DNA from 2 places in the Paenibacillus sp. J31P316 genome. Region 1 is predicted to be linked to the other one. Evidence: predicted binding sites of a transcription regulator. Region 1 holds the regulator's gene; the other holds the start of a gene.
What was found. The regulator LexA, encoded in region 1, represses DNA repair genes until DNA is damaged. The targets are predictions, from matches to a motif close to CGAACATATGTTCG.
Positions count from the first base shown of each region.

Region 2: recA (recombinase RecA) is a predicted target of LexA. The motif match lies at 7,914-7,927, and genes of this name have one in related genera.

Region 1 is NZ_JBWDNI010000001.1:432,517-442,300, reverse strand. It holds gene AC0YNU_RS01900 (AAA family ATPase) at 1-140, shown strand, start outside; gene hflX (GTPase HflX) at 229-1,521, shown strand; gene AC0YNU_RS01890 (methionine gamma-lyase family protein) at 1,554-2,837, shown strand; gene AC0YNU_RS01885 (MerR family transcriptional regulator) at 2,899-3,309, shown strand; gene glnA (type I glutamate--ammonia ligase) at 3,367-4,695, shown strand; gene AC0YNU_RS01875 (hypothetical protein) at 4,902-5,483, shown strand; gene lexA (transcriptional repressor LexA) at 5,577-6,197, opposite strand; gene AC0YNU_RS01865 (LysM peptidoglycan-binding domain-containing protein) at 6,385-6,765, shown strand; gene AC0YNU_RS01860 (DUF896 domain-containing protein) at 6,958-7,155, shown strand; gene AC0YNU_RS01855 (aldo/keto reductase) at 7,192-8,178, shown strand; gene AC0YNU_RS01850 (hypothetical protein) at 8,232-8,753, shown strand; gene AC0YNU_RS01845 (HAD family hydrolase) at 8,775-9,560, shown strand.
Region 2 is NZ_JBWDNI010000002.1:733,102-742,885, forward strand. It holds gene AC0YNU_RS08660 (2-oxoacid:acceptor oxidoreductase subunit alpha) at 1-1,681, opposite strand, end outside; gene AC0YNU_RS08665 (dipeptidase) at 1,875-2,825, opposite strand; gene AC0YNU_RS08670 (stage V sporulation protein S) at 2,925-3,185, opposite strand; gene AC0YNU_RS08675 (TIGR00282 family metallophosphoesterase) at 3,449-4,243, opposite strand; gene rny (ribonuclease Y) at 4,321-5,862, opposite strand; gene AC0YNU_RS08685 (RecX family transcriptional regulator) at 6,036-6,701, opposite strand; gene recA (recombinase RecA) at 6,786-7,844, opposite strand; gene AC0YNU_RS08695 (competence/damage-inducible protein A) at 8,058-9,317, opposite strand; gene pgsA (CDP-diacylglycerol--glycerol-3-phosphate 3-phosphatidyltransferase) at 9,445-9,784, opposite strand, start outside.

The sequences.
Region 1 (9,784 bases):
ATGCGCGATACGTGCGCAACATCATCGAGAAGGCTTTTCGCCATCAAGCGGTCCGTTTGATGAGTCAATATCCCGCCGGTTCGCCGGGGAAGCAGGAGTTGATGTCCGTGCGGCCGGAGGATTTGAAGTGGGAGAAGTGATGTCGGGAGCTTAAAAGTGGGAGTCGTAATGACGGGCGAAATTGAGGAAGAAGTAACAGGCGCGACTTGAAGGAGCTGTAAGGACAGAATGCGGCAAACAACTTATGATACGGAGACAGACGTACAGGACAGAGCGATTCTCGTCAGCCTGGTTACGCCAGCAATCAAGCGAGGCGCCGGAGATCCGGAGCATTCGCTGCAAGAGCTTGTCAGCCTTGCGGAAACCGCGGGCGTGGAAGTATTGACGTCGCTGACGCAGAATAAGGAGAAGGTCGATACCAAGTGGTTTATCGGAAAAGGCAAAGTCGAAGAGCTTCGTGCGGCCGCGGAAGAGCTGGGAGCCACGACGGCGATTTTCGATCAAGAGCTGTCGGGCGCGCAGGTGCGCAACCTCGAGGAAGCGCTGGATATGAAAATCATCGACCGGACGCAGCTCATTTTGGATATATTTGCGCAGCGTGCCAAAACTAGAGAGGGCATCATTCAGGTCGAGCTGGCCCAGCTCAGCTACCTGCTGCCTCGGCTGTCCGGCCACGGGAAGAATCTCTCCCGGCTTGGCGGGGGCATCGGGACGAGAGGTCCGGGCGAATCGAAGCTGGAAACCGACCGCCGACACATCCGCGACCGCATTACGGACTTGAAGCATACGCTGGAGGAAGTCGTCCGCCATCGTACGCTTCATCGCGAGCGCAGGCGGAAGTCCGGCGTGCAGCAGGTCGCCTTGGTCGGCTATACGAACGCGGGGAAGTCCACGCTGCTTCGCGAGCTGACCCAAGCGGATGTGTACATAGAAAACCAGCTGTTCGCCACGCTCGATCCCACCTCGCGGACCCTGAAGCTTCCAGGCGGCGCGGAAGTGATCCTGACGGACACGGTCGGCTTCATCCAGAACCTGCCGCATGATTTGATCGCCGCCTTCAGGGCGACGCTGGAAGAGGTCTGCGAGGCGGATCTCGTTCTTCACGTCATTGATGGATCCTCCGAGATGCGGGAGGAGCAAATCGCCGTCGTGGAGCGGATATTGGGCGAGCTGGGGGCCGCAGGCAAGCCGCAGTTGATGATTTACAACAAAATCGATCTCTGCGGGCTGAACGGACCGCAGCTCGTGCCGGCGAACGGACCGGGCACGCTTGCGATCAGCGCCTATAACGGCTATGATTTGGAACGTCTGTGCGCAGCCATTCAGGAGAAACTGGTTGGCGATACGCGAATATTCGCGCTGCCCGCGGATCGAGGCGACCTGATTGCGCTTGCGTACAGGACGGGCGAAGTATTGGAACAAGAAGTAGAAGGCGAGAACTTAGTCTTGCGGGTACGGCTGAATAAACAGGATTACGAGGTGCACGGGTACAAGCTGGAGGACTATCTCCTGAACCCCTAAGCACGCTGCGAACATGAGGAGAGACTCGGACAGTGAAACGGCAAGGAAGCAACTGGTTGGCTTTGACTGAGCGGGCGGAGGCTGCCGAGGAGCAGGCCGCCCCTGTTTTTCGTTCCATCGACGGCGTCGCCGAACGCAATCAATGGAAGGTTATTGATGCGTTCCAAAAACATCGGGTTAGCGATTTTCATTTTAATGGCTCGACCGGTTATGGGTACAATGATACGGGCAGAGAAGTGCTCGATCTGGTCTATGCCGATGTCATGGGGGCAGAAGCTGCGCTCGTGCGGCCGCATTTTGTGTCCGGCACCCACACGATCAGCTGCGCGCTGTTCGGCCTTCTTCGTCCTGGAGACGAGCTGATGTACATTACAGGCCGCCCGTACGACACGCTTCATAAGGTGATCGGGAAGCCGGGGGACGGGAAAGGCTCATTACAGGACTTCGGCATTACATACTGCGAGGTTGCGCCTTTGGCCGACGGCTCTATCGACTGGGATACGGTCTCCTCCAAGATCACGGAACGGACGCGCGTCATCGGCATTCAACGCTCGCGCGGCTATGACTGGCGCGCCTCTTATACGGTCGCGCAGATTGGCGAGATGACGGAACGGGTAAAAGCTTTGAAGCCGGACGTTTACGTCTTCGTGGATAACTGCTACGGAGAGTTTACGGAAGAGCTGGAGCCGACGCAGGTGGGCGTCGATCTGATGGCCGGCTCGCTGATCAAGAACCCCGGCGGCGGAATTGCTCCGACGGGCGGTTATGTCGCCGGTACCCGGCATGCAGTTAACTTGACGGCATACCGGCTGACGGCGCCGGGAATCGGCGGGGAAGTGGGCGCAACGCTGGGAACGCTTCGCGCGATGTATCAGGGGCTGTTTCTAGCTCCGCATCTCGTCGGACAAGCACTCAAGGGCAGCGTCTTTGGAGCTGTCATGTTCGAAATGCTGGGCTTCGAGAGCAATCCGCGCTTCGACGCGCCTCGGACCGATCTGATCCAAGCGATTCGTTTCAAAGACGCCGATCAGCTGATCGCGTTCGTGCAGGGCGTGCAGCGTGCTTCCGCGGTGGATTCCCACGTGGTGCCCGAGCCGTGGGACATGCCCGGCTACGAGCATCCCGTCATTATGGCCGCGGGAACGTTCATGCAGGGCGGAAGTCTGGAATTATCGGCCGACGCTCCGATACGGGAGCCGTATATCGCTTATATGCAAGGCGGGCTTACGTATGCCCATGTCAAATACGGTGTTCTGAATGCTTTAGCCATGCTAGCCGATCGTGAGTTAATTGTAATTAAACCTCACACGACTTGACACGTTTTTGGCATGGCGTTACAATGAGAGCATATATCAGACACTGGAAGGTTGATGCGATATGGGTGACGAAATACGCAGAAATATGGCGCTTTTTCCGATCGGCATCGTCATGAAGCTGACCGACTTGACCGCAAGGCAGATCCGCTATTACGAGCAGCATGAATTAATCGTTCCTGCCCGTACTTCCGGCAACCAGCGGTTGTTCTCGTTCAACGACGTGGAGAGGCTGCTAGAGATCAAGTCTTTGATCGAGAAAGGCGTCAACATCGCCGGTATCAAACAAGTGATGAATCCGGTTACGAAGGAATCGGAGGACGCGACCGTCGTCAGTGAGCTGTCCGAAGTGAAACGTCGAGAATTGTCGGACGCGCAGCTCCACCGACTGCTGAAACAGCAGCTTCTTGAGAAGAGACCGGGCAAAGCCTCACTCATTCAAGGCCAGCTGTCCCGTTTCTATAACAAGAAATAATGACACCGCAAGTTATCTTTATCCCAATTTAACTACTTTACCAGAGGAGCTGATCCCGTGAGCTACACGAAAGATGACATCAGACGCATCACGCAGGAACAAAACGTTCGGTTCATTCGTCTGCAATTTACCGATTTGCTCGGCACGATCAAGAACGTTGAAATCCCTGTAAGCCAGCTTGAGAAAGCGCTCGACAACAAGATGATGTTCGACGGCTCGTCCATCGAAGGTTATGTGCGGATCGAAGAATCCGATATGTACCTCTATCCGGATTTGGATACATGGGTCGTATTCCCATGGGTAGCGGAAGATCGCATCGCCCGTTTGATTTGCGATGTTTATATGCCGGACGGAACGCCTTTCGCCGGAGACCCGCGCGGTATTCTGAAGCGCGTGCTTAAAGAAGCGGAAGAGCTGGGCTTCACGTCCATGAACGTCGGTCCTGAACCGGAATTTTTCCTGTTCAAAACAGACGCCAACGGCAATCCGACAACGGAGCTGAACGACCAAGGCGGTTACTTCGACCTTGCGCCGATGGACCTTGGCGAGAACTGCCGCCGCGAAATCGTACTGACGCTGGAAGAGATGGGCTTCGAGATCGAGGCATCTCACCATGAAGTGGCGCCAGGGCAGCACGAGATCGACTTCAAATACGCAGACGCCATCAAAGCGGCCGACCAGATTCAAACGTTCAAACTCGTCGTCAAAACGATCGCGCGCCAGCATGGCCTCCACGCATCGTTCATGCCGAAACCGCTGTTCGGCGTAAACGGCTCCGGCATGCACTGTCACCAGTCGCTGTTCCGCGGCAACGTTAATGCCTTCTACGATGAGAGCGACAAGCTTGGCTTGAGCCAAGTCGCGCGCTATTATATGGCCGGCATGCTGCGCCATGCTCGTTCGTTCGCGGCAATCACGAATCCAACGGTTAATTCGTACAAGCGTCTTGTTCCCGGTTACGAAGCACCTTGCTACGTCGCTTGGTCGGCAAGCAACCGTAGTCCGATGATCCGTATTCCGGCTTCCCGCGGTCTTAGCACCCGGATCGAAGTGCGCAGCCCGGATCCGGCGGCTAACCCGTACCTGGCACTTGCCGTCATGTTGAAGGCAGGCTTGGATGGCATTCATAACAAGCTGCCGCTTCCTGCTCCTACGGACCGGAACATCTACGTGATGACCGACGAAGAGCGGATCGACGAAGGCATCCCTAGCTTGCCGGACGACCTGAAGGAAGCGCTCACCGAGCTTCTTCGCAGCCAGGTCATCTGCGATGCGCTGGGCGACCACGCACTGGCTCACTTCTATGAATTGAAGGAAATCGAGTGGGATATGTACCGCACGCAGATCCACGAGTGGGAACGCGATCAGTATCTGACCCTATACTAGTATTCAGAAGCCCTTGGCGCCGATGGCGTCAAGGGCTTTTTTTTGCGTTTTGCACGCTGAATGTTTCGCAATTAGGAGGAGTAGGAAGATGGGGGAGGAGCAGGAGTAGCAGGAGTAGCAGGGTAGGGAGGCTTGTTATTCCGCACTTGTATGTCCTTCGCTGCATACAATGCCGCAATAGGCATTTTCGAAAGGATGTGGTTCATGTGACAGGGAAGGTAAGGGCAAAAGCCGAGACGTTTCAGATCAGCGGATCGATACTCTCCCGAGTAGCTGCCAGCATGATCCCTTTCTATAGGAAGATTGCAGGCAATCGAAGCTTTGCGCTTCGTTGGTCGAAGGCGGTCAGGAAGGCTGATTTGGATGCGCTGCTTGCCATGTTCAAATCGGTCGTGAAGACAGCTAAGCTGGACAGCTTTTCGGTTAACGGCATCGGCTATTTCGTCGATTTCGCCTTTGAGGAACCGGTGCTACAATATTCGAACGGAACGACAATTCCGCCCGGATTGACGCAGTTCACGTTCTCCACGCCCATACACCAAGCGATCGCACGAGCACTACTTCCGTTCTATAGGGCGCTTGCATCCTCGAAAACGTACGCGGCGGCGCTCGCAGCCGCGATCAACGGAAATCAAACCACACGCGTTCGCGCTCTCATTCGACAGAAGGTAACGACCGCGGCATTGAAAAGTATCCAGATCCGCTTCTCAGGTGTAAGTTGCGACTTTAAATATGCGAGCAGCAAATTTACGTACCGCAACTTGTTGTTCCGGGAGATTACAGGCTAAAGCGGATGAACGAGGCAGAAGAAGAGTCGAACCACGATAAAAGGGGCAGCCAGACGCTTGGATAAGCGGTGACTGCCCCTTAAATGGGTTGAATTAGTGAATGTCGCGGAAAAGACCAATGACTTTACCAAGAATGCTGACGTTGCGCAGGCGGATCGGCTCCATCGTGGAATTCTCCGGCTGCAGACGGATATGATCCTTCTCTTTATAGAAGGTCTTGACCGTTGCTTCGTCGTCTTCCGTCATGGCAACGACGATGTCGCCGTTTGATGCATTCTGCTGCTGGCGGACGATGACGTAGTCGCCGTCATGAATGCCTGCCTCGATCATGCTCTCGCCGATAACGCTCAGAATGAACACGTTATGGTCGCCCACTTTATCGGCAGGGAGCGGGAAGTACTCTTCGATGTTCTCCGTCGCGGTAATCGGAACGCCGGCGGTAACTTTACCGACGACAGGCACCTTGGCGATCGCAAGCGGGAAGGGAAGCTCGTTGTTATCGCCGTCCAAAATCTCGATCGCGCGCGGTTTCGTCGGGTCGCGGCGGATCAGGCCCTTCTTCTCCAAGCGGTCCAGATGGCCATGTACGGTAGAACTGGAAGCGAGGCTGACCGCTTCGCCGATTTCGCGAACGGATGGCGGATAGCCCTTCTCCCGAACTTCCGACTTGATGAATTCGAGTATCGCCTGCTGGCGGTTAGAAAGTTTCGACACCGGAATCACTCCAAAAGATTCATTTGTGTCAAATTATAGCACAGAACCGGAGTTCGTACAAACATAAGTTCGAGAAACATAGGTTCGTATTTTCGTGCGAACAAACGTTCTAAAAGGTGTTGACTGCAAACGGGTGTTCGTGTTATTCTGAAATCACAAAACAGAACAAACGTTTGGGGTGCTGATCATGATGCAAACAATATCTTCATACTCAACTACTTATAAAGGAAATTCTGCCCAAGTACGGAAGGCTGACCGTTCAAGAAAGGAACGTTCCGTTGAACGGGTTCTTGTCAGAATCGCAGCTGCGTCTCTGCTCTTCGTGCTCTTGTTTGCCGGACTATCGTTAGTAACGGGACATGCTGATGGCGAACGTCCCGCAGGACCAAGCGAAGCCGAACGAGTTATTACGGTCGGCTCTGGCGATACGCTGTGGGAGATTGCAAGCAGCGTTCGCAAGGAAGGCGACGATATTCGACGCATCGTATTCGATTTGCAGAAGCGAAATAACCTAAGCTCCAGCGAGTTGAAGGCAGGACAGACGCTTATTATTCCTTTAAGCAGCTAGAATGTTTTCTCTCATTATATGAATGTCTGGAACAGAAGGCCGAACGGGAACGCGTTCGGTCTTTTTTTGTTTTTCCGTAAGGGTGTCCTGCCAGTGCGGGCGCGAGTCGCTCTTGCCTTGACAATGGGCAATTAAAAATGTCAAAGTAAAGAATGTGATGTTGACCAGAATGACGAGAGGAGCGCGAATAGAATGGAGAAAATCATCGCTCGCATCAACGAGCTTTCCAGAAAGAATAAATCCATCGGCTTGACCCCGGAAGAGCAGGCAGAACGCGACGAGCTTCGCCGCATCTACTTGGACAATTTCAAACGTAATTTCCGCAACCAACTCGATACGATTAAGTACGTGGAAGACGAAGAGGACGGCGGAGACTCGATTAAGCATTAGGAAGACTGTCCACCTAAGTACAAGGAGGGAAACCAAATGCAATATCGGCTATTAGGCCGCAGCGGGCTTGCGGTTTCGGAACTATGCCTGGGCACGATGACCTTCGGCAATACGACGAGCGAGTCGGATTCCATCACGATGATGCACGATTTCCTGGACAGGGGCGGAAACTTCCTCGATACCGCCAACGTATATGTACAAGGTCGTTCGGAAACGATCGTCGGCAAAGCGATCAAGAACCGTCGTTCAGAAGTCGTGCTTGCCACGAAGGTCCGGTTCATGACCGGCGAGCATCCGAACAGCGGCGGCGTCTCGCGCAAACATATCATGGATGCGGTCGAAGCGAGCCTGAAACGGCTGGATACCGACTATATCGACCTCTACCAAGTCCATGTATGGGATCATGCAACGCCGATCGAAGAGACGATGCGGGCCCTGGATGATCTGATTACGGCAGGGAAAGTGCGCTATATCGGCTGTTCGAATTTCTTCGCATGGCAGCTCATGAAGTCGCTTGCTGTCAGCGACCGAAACCGTTACGCACGCTTTATATCCATTCAGCCGCAATACAGCCTCGTCAGCAGGGAAATGGACCGCGAGATGCTGTCCCTCTGCCTCGAGGAGAATGTCGGTATCATTCCGTGGGCTCCGCTTGGCGGAGGATTCCTAACGGGCCGCTATTCCAACGAAGAGCCAACGGAAGGACGGCTGACAGCGAAGCAAGGGGAAAGCTCTTGGGGTCTTCGGGCGACGGAGCAGAATTTCGCGATCCTCGAAGCCGTGCGGTCTGCGGCCGATCAATTGGACAAGACGCCTTCGCAAGTGGCATTAGCTTGGCTGCTGCGGCGCGAGGGCATCACGTCGCCGATCTTCGGCGCCAGCACGCTGGCGCAATACGAAGATAATATGGGTGCCACCGGCTGGACGATGCCGGACGACGTCTGGCAAGCGTTGAACGATATCAGCGCACTGCCGAGCGAATATCCAAACCGGTTTATCGCCAAGTTCGTGCGTCCGTTCTGACGGCGACCAGAGCAAGAAGAGAGAGGCTTGAAGAATGTTAAGGGGGATCAACCGTGTCAAGATCGTGGCAGCGTAAAGTACAGAAAAACCAAGAGCAAATTAACAAGCAGCGCAAAAAACACGGACAAAGTCCGCTAATGTCAGCAAAATCCAGCAAAGAGGGCTTGGATACATACAAGGGCCGCAGCTATCTCATGCCAGCGTTCTTGCTGCTCTTCATCCTGTTCTATGTGATCGTAACCGTCACTTCGAAGGAGTTCAAGCCGGACGACACGATGTTCTGGGTAACGATCGGGCTGTATATTCTGCTCGCGGGCGTTTTCACGCTACGTAGGCCGTATCTGTCCGTGGGTCGCGACTTCGTTCGTTCCCGTCGGATGACGGGAGATCGCGACGTCAATGTCTCCAACATTAAAGCGATTACCTCCCAGAAGGGTTACGTCATCATCGAGCAGCATAAAGGCGGCAACTGGGTCTACTCGCGCGTCATGAACCGTTACCCGACGGAAGCGATGGCGGTTCGTTTGAAAGCTTTCGCGGAACAGCACGAAATCCCGTTTACCGAAAAACAATAAGAGTGGAGTGCAAGAGAGACAATGGCTAAACAAGCAGTCCTGTTCGATTTGGATGATACGTTGCTGTGGGATGACCGCAGCGTGCAGGAAGCGTTCGACGCGACCTGCGAAGCGGCCGCCGCCCAAACAGGCGTAGACGCTAAGGCATTAGAAGAAGCGGTTCGACGCGAGGCTCGCGGTCTCTATGAATCGTATGAGACGTTCCCGTTCACCAAGATGATCGGCATCAACCCGTTCGAGGGATTGTGGGCCAACTTCCTTGAAGGGGAACAAGAGGAATTCCGCAAGTTGCAGAAGCTGGCGCCTGCTTACCGGAAGGAAGCCTGGACGCGCGGTCTGCTAGCTCTCGGCATCGATAACGAAGAATTGGGTGCGCAGCTGGCGGAGCAATTCCCGGCAGAACGCCGCAGACGCCCTTACGTCTACGAAGAAACGTTCGCCGTGCTGAACAAGCTCAAGGGCAGCTACAAGCTGCTGCTGTTGACCAATGGATCCCCGGATCTGCAGCGTGAGAAGCTGGCCGGCGTGCCGGACATCGTTCCTTACTTCGACCATATCATCATTTCCGGCGAGTTCGGCAAAGGCAAGCCGTCCGCCGAAATCTTCCGTCATGCGCTGGACAAGCTCGGTATCGAGCCCGAGCACGGCATCATGGTCGGCGACAAGCTGACGACGGATATACTCGGCGCCAACACGATCGGCATGACGTCGGTGTGGATTAATCGCCACGGCGTGAAGCGCAATGATGAAATCATTCCTACGCATGAAATCAAGCATTTGGAAGAGCTGCTTCCTCTGCTTGCGTAAGCCTTGAAACCGCTATGTTCCCTTGCTGCAATTGCAATGCTAATCTTTACACTGGGGCTAGCTAATCACTGCGAATTCAACAACAAACAAAAGGAGCCCTATCTATGGACGGGGCTCCTTTTTGTTTGTTGTTTTTAAATAGTGAGCGTTAGCGAGAAGTGACCGGAGGTCGGAATGGAGTTGAAGCAGCGTCAGCGGTCGCCTTTGTAGTCTGATTTCTACCG
Region 2 (9,784 bases), on a different contig from region 1:
ATTTCAGAACGCTTTTGATTTTGTTCGCATGACCGGCGTGCAGCTTCACTTGGTCAGCCAGCTGTCCCGTTGCGTTGTTTTCGAGCACGACGACTTTAGCTGCGTTGCTCAGGTAAGGCTCTACCAGTTCAGCCGGGAACGGATGAATTTGGCGAATCGTAATATGGTTTGTTTTCAAACCGTCGCTTTCCAAACGAACGCGCGCCTCGTCGATCGTGCCGCCCGTCGAGCCCATGCCGATGATGAGCAGGTCTGCTTCCGCATACGGAGCGTCCGCGCGAACCGCATCGCGGATATACACGCCGTCAAGCTTCGTTAGACGTTTATCCATCATCCGCTTGCGGTTAATCGCGCTTTCGGATGGACGGCCCGTCTCATCGTGCTCGACGCCCGTGACGTGGTGCAAGCCGAATTTATCGCCTGGAATGACGCGCGGGGATACGCCGTCGTCCGTCAGCTCGTAGCGCTTGAACAGTTCATTCGTCTCCAGCGACGGAAGCTCGCTCTCGCGAACAAGCTTGCCGCGGTTGATCGGCATTTTATTGAGATCCAGCGGCTCGCAGGACTGCTTGCCCAGCGAGAGCTGGAGGTCTGTCATTAGAATAACCGGAACCTGATATTGTTCCGAGAGATTGAAAGATTCGATCGTATCGTAGAAGCAATCTTCCAGGCTTGCCGGCGCAATGACGATCTTCGGAATTTCACCGTGCGTGCCGTAAACCATTGCGTTCAAGTCGGATTGTTCTTGTTTGGTCGGCAGGCCTGTCGAAGGGCCGCCGCGCTGCGTGTCTACGATGACGAGCGGCGTTTCCGTCATTCCCGCAAGGCCGATAGCTTCCATCATAAGCGACAGACCAGGACCCGCGGATGCGGTCATCGTACGAACGCCGGCATAGTTGGCGCCGATCGCCATTGTCACTGCCGCGATTTCGTCTTCCGTTTGAACGACGGTGCCGCCGAACTTCGGAAGCTTCTTAATCAAATATTCCATGATCTCGGATGCCGGCGTAATCGGATACGCGGACATGAGGCGGCAGCCGCCTGCTACGGCTCCGAGGCCGATCGCTTCGTTACCGATCATGAACAGCTTTTGCTTGCCGTCGGCCGGCTCAAGCTGGAACTCTTCCAGCGGTCCGCCCGCAAGCTCGAGCACGAAGTCGGAGCCGCGTTTGACTGCCTCGATATTTTTCTCGACGATCGCAGCGCCTTTGCGGCCGAACTCTTCTTCAACGGCTTTATTGAAAACATCGACCGGCAGACCAAGGAGCGCCCAAGAAGCACCGGACGCCACCATGTTTTTCATGAGCGAAGTACCCAGGTCCTCTGCGATCGAAGTAATTGGTACTGGAAATAGACGAGCATTAATGCCTTCCGGAAGAACCGGGTTAAACTTGGCGTCAGCTACGACCACGCCGCCCGCACGTAATTCATGTGCGTTCAAATCGATGCTTTCTTGGTCAAATGCGACCAAAATATCAAGATCGTCCGAAATGGCAAGCTTCGGCTGCGTGCTGATTCTAATTTTATTGTTCGTGTGACCGCCTTTAATCCGCGATGAAAAGTGGCGGTACCCATACAAGTAATAGCCAAGACGGTTAAGCGCTGTCGAGAAAATACGGTCGGTACTTTCAACGCCTTCCCCTTGTTGTCCCCCGATTTTCCAAGACAATTGACTAATCAAAATGCCCATCTCCTCTTTTGAATAAACCTGCAATATTTTCGACAACATTAAACAAGTGATCCAACATTCCTATCATATAATCAAATAAATTTTATGTCTCTAAGTACTAAAATGCAAGCTGTTCCAGCGATTTTCTCGAATAGTTCTTTTCGATTATACCCATATCGCAGCGAGATTGTTAAGAAATTATTGATCAATGCGGCAGATGCTTCGCCAGAAAATCAAGTGCATTCGTTTCAAAAAACGCTCTCACCTGCTCTTCCGGATAGCGCACTAGGAGCGCATCCTGCAGCTGATGCAGCTCGCCTGGATGCGTCAGCCCCTCCACATGATGGTCGATGCCATCGAAATCCGAACCGAACATCAGCTGGTTCAAGCCGCCAAACTCGCAAATCCGCTCTACGTGACGCAGCACGTCAGCAATCCCGGCAGGAACGCGCGACGATACGAACTGCGGCACGAACGTGACGCCGATCAGTCCTCCGCCAGCCAGCAGCGCTTTGATTTGCTCGTCCTCCAAATTGCGCGGATGCGGACAAATGAAGCGGCTGTTGGAGTGGGATGCGATAATCGGCTTCGTCGACACCTGCAGCATATCCCAGAAAGCGCGGTCGCTCAGATGGGACACATCCAATAGTATACCCAATCTATTACATTCTTCTACGAAGGCGCGGCCTTTTTTTGTTAAACCGCCTCCTCGCGTCTCCAGAACGCCGTCCGCAGCCCAATTTGCATTGTTCCAAGTCAGCCCGGCCGCACGCACGCCGAGGGCGAACAGGATACGCACCATCGCAGGGTCGCCCTGGAGGCCGTCTGCGCCCTCGAGAGACAGCATGGCTCCGATGACCCCGGACTGCCGGCGGAGTGCCAGGATATCCCTTGAGGTGCGTATAAAGGCCATTTCAGGATTAGTGAGCACCTTGCGATAGAATAAATCGATCGTCTGCAGGATCGGAACCATCGTTTTATCCATTCGCTCCGGTACATAGATGGCAAAGGTCTGAAGTATCGCATCTGCCTGCTTCAATCTTGGCAGCGTAACGTCAAGATTGCGGTGATCGTCGCTGTGGAACGTAAGCGCCGGATTCTCAAGCAGCTTCCACAAGACATCGCAGTGAAAATCTACCTTACGCAAGTTTCCCACGGCTTATCAGCCTCCGCCCGAAGTTTTTCCCCATGCAAAAAAACCTGCCTACGACGTAAACAGGTCTAATTCCTTACATGCCGCTTCTTGATCCCGGTTCTATCTGGGTTCGACGATGAGCTTGATGGCCGTTCGGTCTTCTCCATCGATGACAATGTCCGTAAATGCCGGGATGCAAATGAGGTCTACCCCGCTCGGTGCGACGAAACCCCGTGCAATCGCAACCGCCTTTACCGCTTGATTCAACGCACCAGCCCCGATTGCTTGCAATTCAGCCGCTCCGCGCTCACGCAATACGCCAGCAAGAGCTCCTGCAACAGAATTTGGATTGGACTTTGCTGAAACTTTTAAGACATCCATGAAAGTGACCTCCTCGGGAATGATGGATGAATACCGCTATTAAGATAGTATTCGAGAGAGAACAAATAATTCCTTCTTTCTTGCGCTATGTTGGCGAAATCTTCTGAATTGCAAGAATTTTCATAGAGCAAGAAATGAACGACGCGCTTTGCTTTCGTATCCGGAATGTATTTCTCCCTTGATACTATTAGACATAAACGAGGATAGGCTAAACTTGCTTCGACGTACGAATGAGAATAGGCCGGAAATAAAAAAAACGGCTGCTACATGAGCAGCCATTCCGTTTCCGTCAGCCTGATTTTTTGAATTTTTTTCGCTTTGCCCGTCGCATCGTCGATTTCAACCGATATGCCGTGCAAATGCCAATTGCCTTCGTCAACCACGAACCGTACGGGCAGCTGGGTCAAGAACTTATGAAGTACTGGCCCCCGCTCCATTCCGAGCACGCCATCCATCGGACCGACCATGCCGACGTCCGTAATATAAGCTGTTCCATTCGGTAAAATCCGATCGTCATTCGTCTGCACATGCGTATGGGTTCCGAGCACGATCGACGCTTTCCCATCCAAATGCCAGCCCATGGCAATTTTCTCCGAAGTGGCTTCCGCGTGAAAATCGACGAGGATATTTTTCGTTTGCTGCTGGTAATGCTCGATCAGCTCATCCGCGTACCGAAATGGACAGTCGATCGGCGGCAGGAATGTGCGGCCCTGCAGATTGATTATGGCCAGCTCTTTTCCATTGGCTTTGATGACGGTCGCGCCTTGACCCGGCGCTTCCGGCGCAAAGTTAGCCGGCCGAACGATGCGCGGCTGATCGTCGATCCACTCGAAAATGTCCTTGTTGTCCCACGTATGGTTCCCCATCGTAATGCCATGCACGCCGGCTTCCAGCAGTTCCTTTACGATCGCTGACGTAATGCCTCTTCCTGCCGCGGCATTCTCGCCATTTGCGATAATGATATGCGGGTTGTATTTCGATTTCAGTGCCGGAAGCACTTTCTTGACCGCCGTGCGGCCCACGTTGCCTACGATATCGCCAATGAATAATACGTTCATGCTCTTCCTAACCTTTCTGTTTAGACGAGAAAAGTGGCTGACAAGCAGCCACTTTTCTCGTGTTGATTGCTATGCTGTTATTTGGCATATTCGACGGCCCGCGTCTCGCGGATGACCGTCACTTTAATATGACCCGGATAATCGAGCTCGCTCTCGATTTTCTTCGTAATGTCGCGCGCTAGGCGGAATGCTTCCGTATCGTCGATTTTGTCCGGTTGAACCATGACGCGAACCTCGCGTCCGGCTTGGATGGCGTAAGATTTCTCGACGCCTTCGAACGATTCCGAAATGCCTTCCAGCTTCTCCAGGCGTTTGATATACGTCTCGAGTGTCTCTCTTCTTGCCCCTGGACGTGCAGCCGATAATGCATCCGCTGCGCCGACCAGCATGGCGATAACCGAAGTTGCCTCGCAGTCGCCGTGGTGAGAAGCGATACTGTTGATGACAACCGGATGCTCTTTGTATTTCTTCGCCAGCTCGACGCCGATCTCGACATGCGACCCTTCCACTTCGTGGTCAAGCGCTTTGCCGATATCGTGCAGTAATCCTGCTCTTCTTGCCAGCGTAATGTCTTCGCCCAGCTCGGCAGCCATTAGACCGGTCAAATACGCGACTTCCATGGAATGCTTCAGCACATTCTGTCCATAGCTGGTACGGTATTTCAAACGGCCAAGAATTTTGATCAAGTCCGGGTGTAAACCGTGTACACCGACCTCATACGTCGCCTGCTCTCCGTATTCACGGATGCGCTCGTCCACTTCCTTACGAGATTTCTCGACCATTTCCTCGATCCGCGCAGGATGGATACGTCCATCCGCGACGAGCTTCTCGAGGGAAGTGCGGGCAATTTCGCGACGAATAGGATCGAAACCGGACAAGATGACCGCTTCCGGTGTATCGTCGATGATGAGATCGATACCGGTCAACGTCTCCAGTGCACGGATGTTGCGGCCTTCGCGGCCGATAATGCGGCCTTTCATTTCTTCGTTCGGCAGCGCGACGACGGATACCGTCGTTTCTGCCACATGATCCGCTGCGCAGCGTTGAATAGCAAGCGAGATAATATCACGAGCTTTCTTATCCGCTTCTTCTTTCGCCTGCGACTCGATCTCTTTGATCATTTGCGCTGTTTCATGACGAACCTCTTGTTCAACGTTGGTCAGGATGACTTGCTTCGCATCCTCCATCGTCAAGTTCGAAATCCGTTCCAGTTCATGAAGCTGCTGCTTGTAGAGTGAATCGATCTGCTCTTGTGTTTCCTCGATCCGCTTCTCTTTGTTGGCTACTTGTTCTTCTTTGCGTTCCAGCGCTTCTATTTTTTTATCCAACGACTCTTCTTTTTGAATCAGTCGTCTTTCAAGACGCTGTACCTCATTGCGACGTTCGCGAATATCTCTCTCAGCCTCGGTACGGAGCTTGTGGACTTCATCTTTCGCTTCGAGAACCGTTTCTTTCTTAAGCGCTTCCGCATCTTTCCTCGCATTGTCAACGATCTGACTAGCGGCCTGCTCGGCGCTTGAAATTTTGGCCTCGGCGATCGATTTTCGAATAAAATAACCGACACCAAAGAAAATTGCACCAACAACGAGAGCGATCAGGATAGTTGCCCAGATTGGCATTATCTCACCTCCTCGTTGTTCACCTAAGCAAACGCTTGGGACAGTATTTGGTTTTCCAGCCGGTTTTTAACGTGCATGCTTAATTTGACGAAAATAATCGTTTTGAATCAATTTTTGGAAGGAAAATCGATTCTAGAAGAAAGAATACAAACTCATTTTATCTTTTGTGAAAATCAATTGTCAAGCATCAGCCTATCTTCGTCTTCCAGCTCCCCTTCGGCTGCTGCTTTCACAGCATCTCGGACGATCGAAGAAGGGAAGCCTCTGCGCAGCAAGAAGACCGCCAGCTTCTGCTTTCTCTCACGCTCTTCTCCTTTTATAGAGGGCCATTTCTTCATCGCGGCACGAACCGCCATCTCCGTCTCCGATTCCGGACTCAGTTTCGCTGCGGCCTCCTTGGCCGTATCCCGATTGATGCCGCGCTGAAGCAATTCCTGCTGCAGGAGGCGCCTCCCCTTCAGCTGCGTACGCATCCGCTGTGCGGCAAAAAGCTCCGCATATTGCGGGTCATTGACGAGACCTTCCTTCCGCAGCCGTTCGATCGCTATCTGGGCCGACCGCTCGTCCAGTTCTTTCTTAGACAAGTATCGGGTGATTTCCTTTTCCGTCCGCTGTCTCGCCCCCAAATACGCAAGCGCCAAAATGTAGGCGCGATGATGACTATCTTCCAACACGATTTGCTTCAATTCTTCGGCGTCGATTTCCCGCCCTTTCAGCAGTCGAAATTTGATTAATAGATCCTCATGCACGTCCGTAAACGGTTCCTTCGCATCATTGACATACAAAAAATACCGCTGCTTCTTCTTCGAATCCTGTTCTACGCTAGTAATCGTCAGCAAACTTGTTCAACTCCCTTATAAAAAAGAAAAGCACCTTCACAGGTGCTTAACGTTATGCAATAGTCGATGCCATGCAAACCGATGTTATTCGATATCGAGTTCCAATTCGTCCTCGGTACCTTCGTCCTCGCTGAACGCAGTGCCTGCTGTCGCCGCGGCTGCAACGTTGCTGACTTCGCGAATTTGTTGCTCGATAACGCCAGAAATGTCTTTGCGTTCCTTCAGGAACTGCTTCGCATTCTCACGGCCTTGTCCCAGACGCTCCCCGTTAAAGGAGAACCAGGCACCGCTCTTCTGGATAATATCGTGCTCGACGCCGATATCAACGATGCTGCCTTCTTTCGAAATGCCTTCGCCGTACATGATATCAACTTCCGCCTGCTTAAACGGAGGCGCAACCTTATTCTTCACGACTTTAATCCGTGTCCGGTTACCGACCACGTCATTGCCTTGTTTAATCGATTCGATCCGACGAACGTCAAGACGTACCGAGGAATAGAATTTCAAAGCGCGGCCGCCTGGCGTCGTCTCCGGATTACCGAACATAACGCCGACTTTCTCACGCAATTGGTTGATGAAGATCGCGATCGTCTTCGATTTGCTGATCGCACCGGAAAGTTTACGCAGAGCTTGAGACATCAGACGAGCTTGAAGACCGACGTGAGAATCGCCCATGTCGCCTTCGATCTCGGCCTTAGGCACGAGCGCTGCAACGGAGTCGACGACAACGATGTCGACCGCGCCGCTGCGTACGAGCGCTTCGGCGATTTCAAGCGCTTGCTCGCCTGTATCCGGCTGTGACAGCAAGAGCTCATCGATATTGACGCCTAGTTTGCTTGCATACGATGGGTCAAGCGCATGCTCAGCATCGATGAAAGCAGCTTGTCCCCCTGCGCGCTGTACTTCGGCGATCGCATGCAGCGCTACAGTCGTTTTACCGGAAGATTCCGGTCCGTATACTTCGATGACGCGGCCGCGTGGGAAGCCGCCGATTCCAAGTGCGATATCCAACGCAAGCGCACCGCTGGATACGACTTCCACTTGCATATGTGTCGATTCTCCGAGTTTCATGATGGAGCCTTTACCAAATTGCTTCTCTATTTGACGCAGAGCCATTTCAAGCGCAGCTTTACGATCCGCCAACGAACTCACATCCCTCATAATTTATATTCTCATGATACCTTGTTTCGATAGCTTTGACAAGCATTTTTACGAACATATATTCTTATTCTCTATTGGCCAACAGAGAGACAAAAAAAAGAACCGCAGCAAAGTAATCTTCGCCACGGTTCTTCCGTATAAAGTCGATTATAGTCGATCGAGAAAACGTTGACAAGCTTTATTTGGCAATCTGATCTAGATTCCTTCATGACCCGACAGTGCTTGCCAAAGTCGGTAAAGCAGCGACTTGACGGCGCGCACGCGAATCATTTCGCGGTTGCCGTTCATGTTAGCCGTAAAGACCTTTGTCTGCTTGCCTCTCTCTGACAATCCGAAATAGACAAGACCCACAGGCTTGCCTTCGGACTCCGAAGGGCCTGCAACCCCGGTGAGCGAGACGCCGAAATCACTGTCGGCCAGCTCCCGCACCCGCTCCGCCATGAGAGCGGCCGTCGATTCACTGATAGCCCCCGGCGCGCCCGTACCTTCCAACTGCGACAATGGAATGCTAAGCAGGCGATGCTTCATTAAATTCGTGTACGTCACGACGCCTCCCGTAAACTCACCGCTGCTTCCGGGAATCCGGGTGATCAGTTGAGCGAACAGGCCGCCTGTGAGGCTCTCTGCGCTGGCGAGCGTTCGTCCGGATGCCCGGAGCAGACGGATGACCGCTTCCTCCAGCGTGATGTCTTCACGGGCGTACAGGAACTGTCCTACGCGTTCCTTGATTTGCAGCTCCGCCGCATCCAGTCTTCCGTTCGCTTCAAGCTCGCTGAGCGCTTTCGTGGATACCCTGATCGCTACTTCGCCTTCTTTGGCATAGGGGGCTATGGAAGGGTCGGTCTGCGTCTCGATCAAGTCGATCAACGCTTGCTCGAGCGTGGACTCCCCGATTCCGGCAAACTTAAGCAGGCGCGAATACAAACGGCGTTCCTCATTCATTACGCCGCGCAGCCAAGTCTTCGCCGGCCCGTCGAACATCGGCCTCATCTCGCGCGGAGGACCCGGAAGCAGCACGTAATGCGTCCCTTCCACCGTAAGCGCGTTGCCCACGGCAAGACCCGCTTCGTTGTCCAGCGGATCGCTGCCTTCGATCAGGTTCGCCTGCCTGCGGTTGCTCTCCACCATATGAATGCCACGCGACGTAAACATGGCTTCGATCTTGATCATGCTCGGTGCATGTTCTTCAATGGATCGGTCCAGGAATTCAGCCAAGGCGTCCTTCGTCAAATCGTCCATCGTCGGTCCTAGTCCGCCCGTGAACAAGATCAAATCCGCGCGGGCTCTGGCCAACGTGATCGCCTCGCGAATGCGGCTTGCATTGTCGCCGACAACCGTTTGAAAATAAACATCGATTCCGAGCTCTGCCAGCCCCTGCGACAAATAAGTCGCATTCGTGTTGACGGTCTGACCGAGCAGCAGTTCCGTCCCGACCGCTATGATTTCTGCACGCATCTGAACAACTCCATTTCTTATGTAAAGGATAGAAGACGAATACGATCATGAATGACAGGCATGCCAGGGAAAAGCAAAGCATCACTCTCTGTCCATGAAAAGCGAAGGAGTGATGCCGGCTGTCGTACTATGCGGTAAGCGGAATAAGGTTTTTGTTTTTGACGAAATAATCGATCCCGGAGTACACCGTGATGAGCGCCGCCGCATAGATCGAGATTTGGTCGAACGGAAAGTCGAGGAACGCGAACGGAAAATTGTTCAGCAGCAAATCGATGATCATCGTAATTTGCACGGCCGTCTTCCATTTTCCCCACGTGCTCGCAGCGACGACCGAGCCTTCCAGCAAAGCGATCTGCCGTAATCCCGTAACCGCGAATTCGCGGCTGATGATCACGATGGCGATCCACGCATGCAGCTTCTCCATCTCCACGAGGGAAATAAGCACGGCAGCGACGAGCAGCTTATCC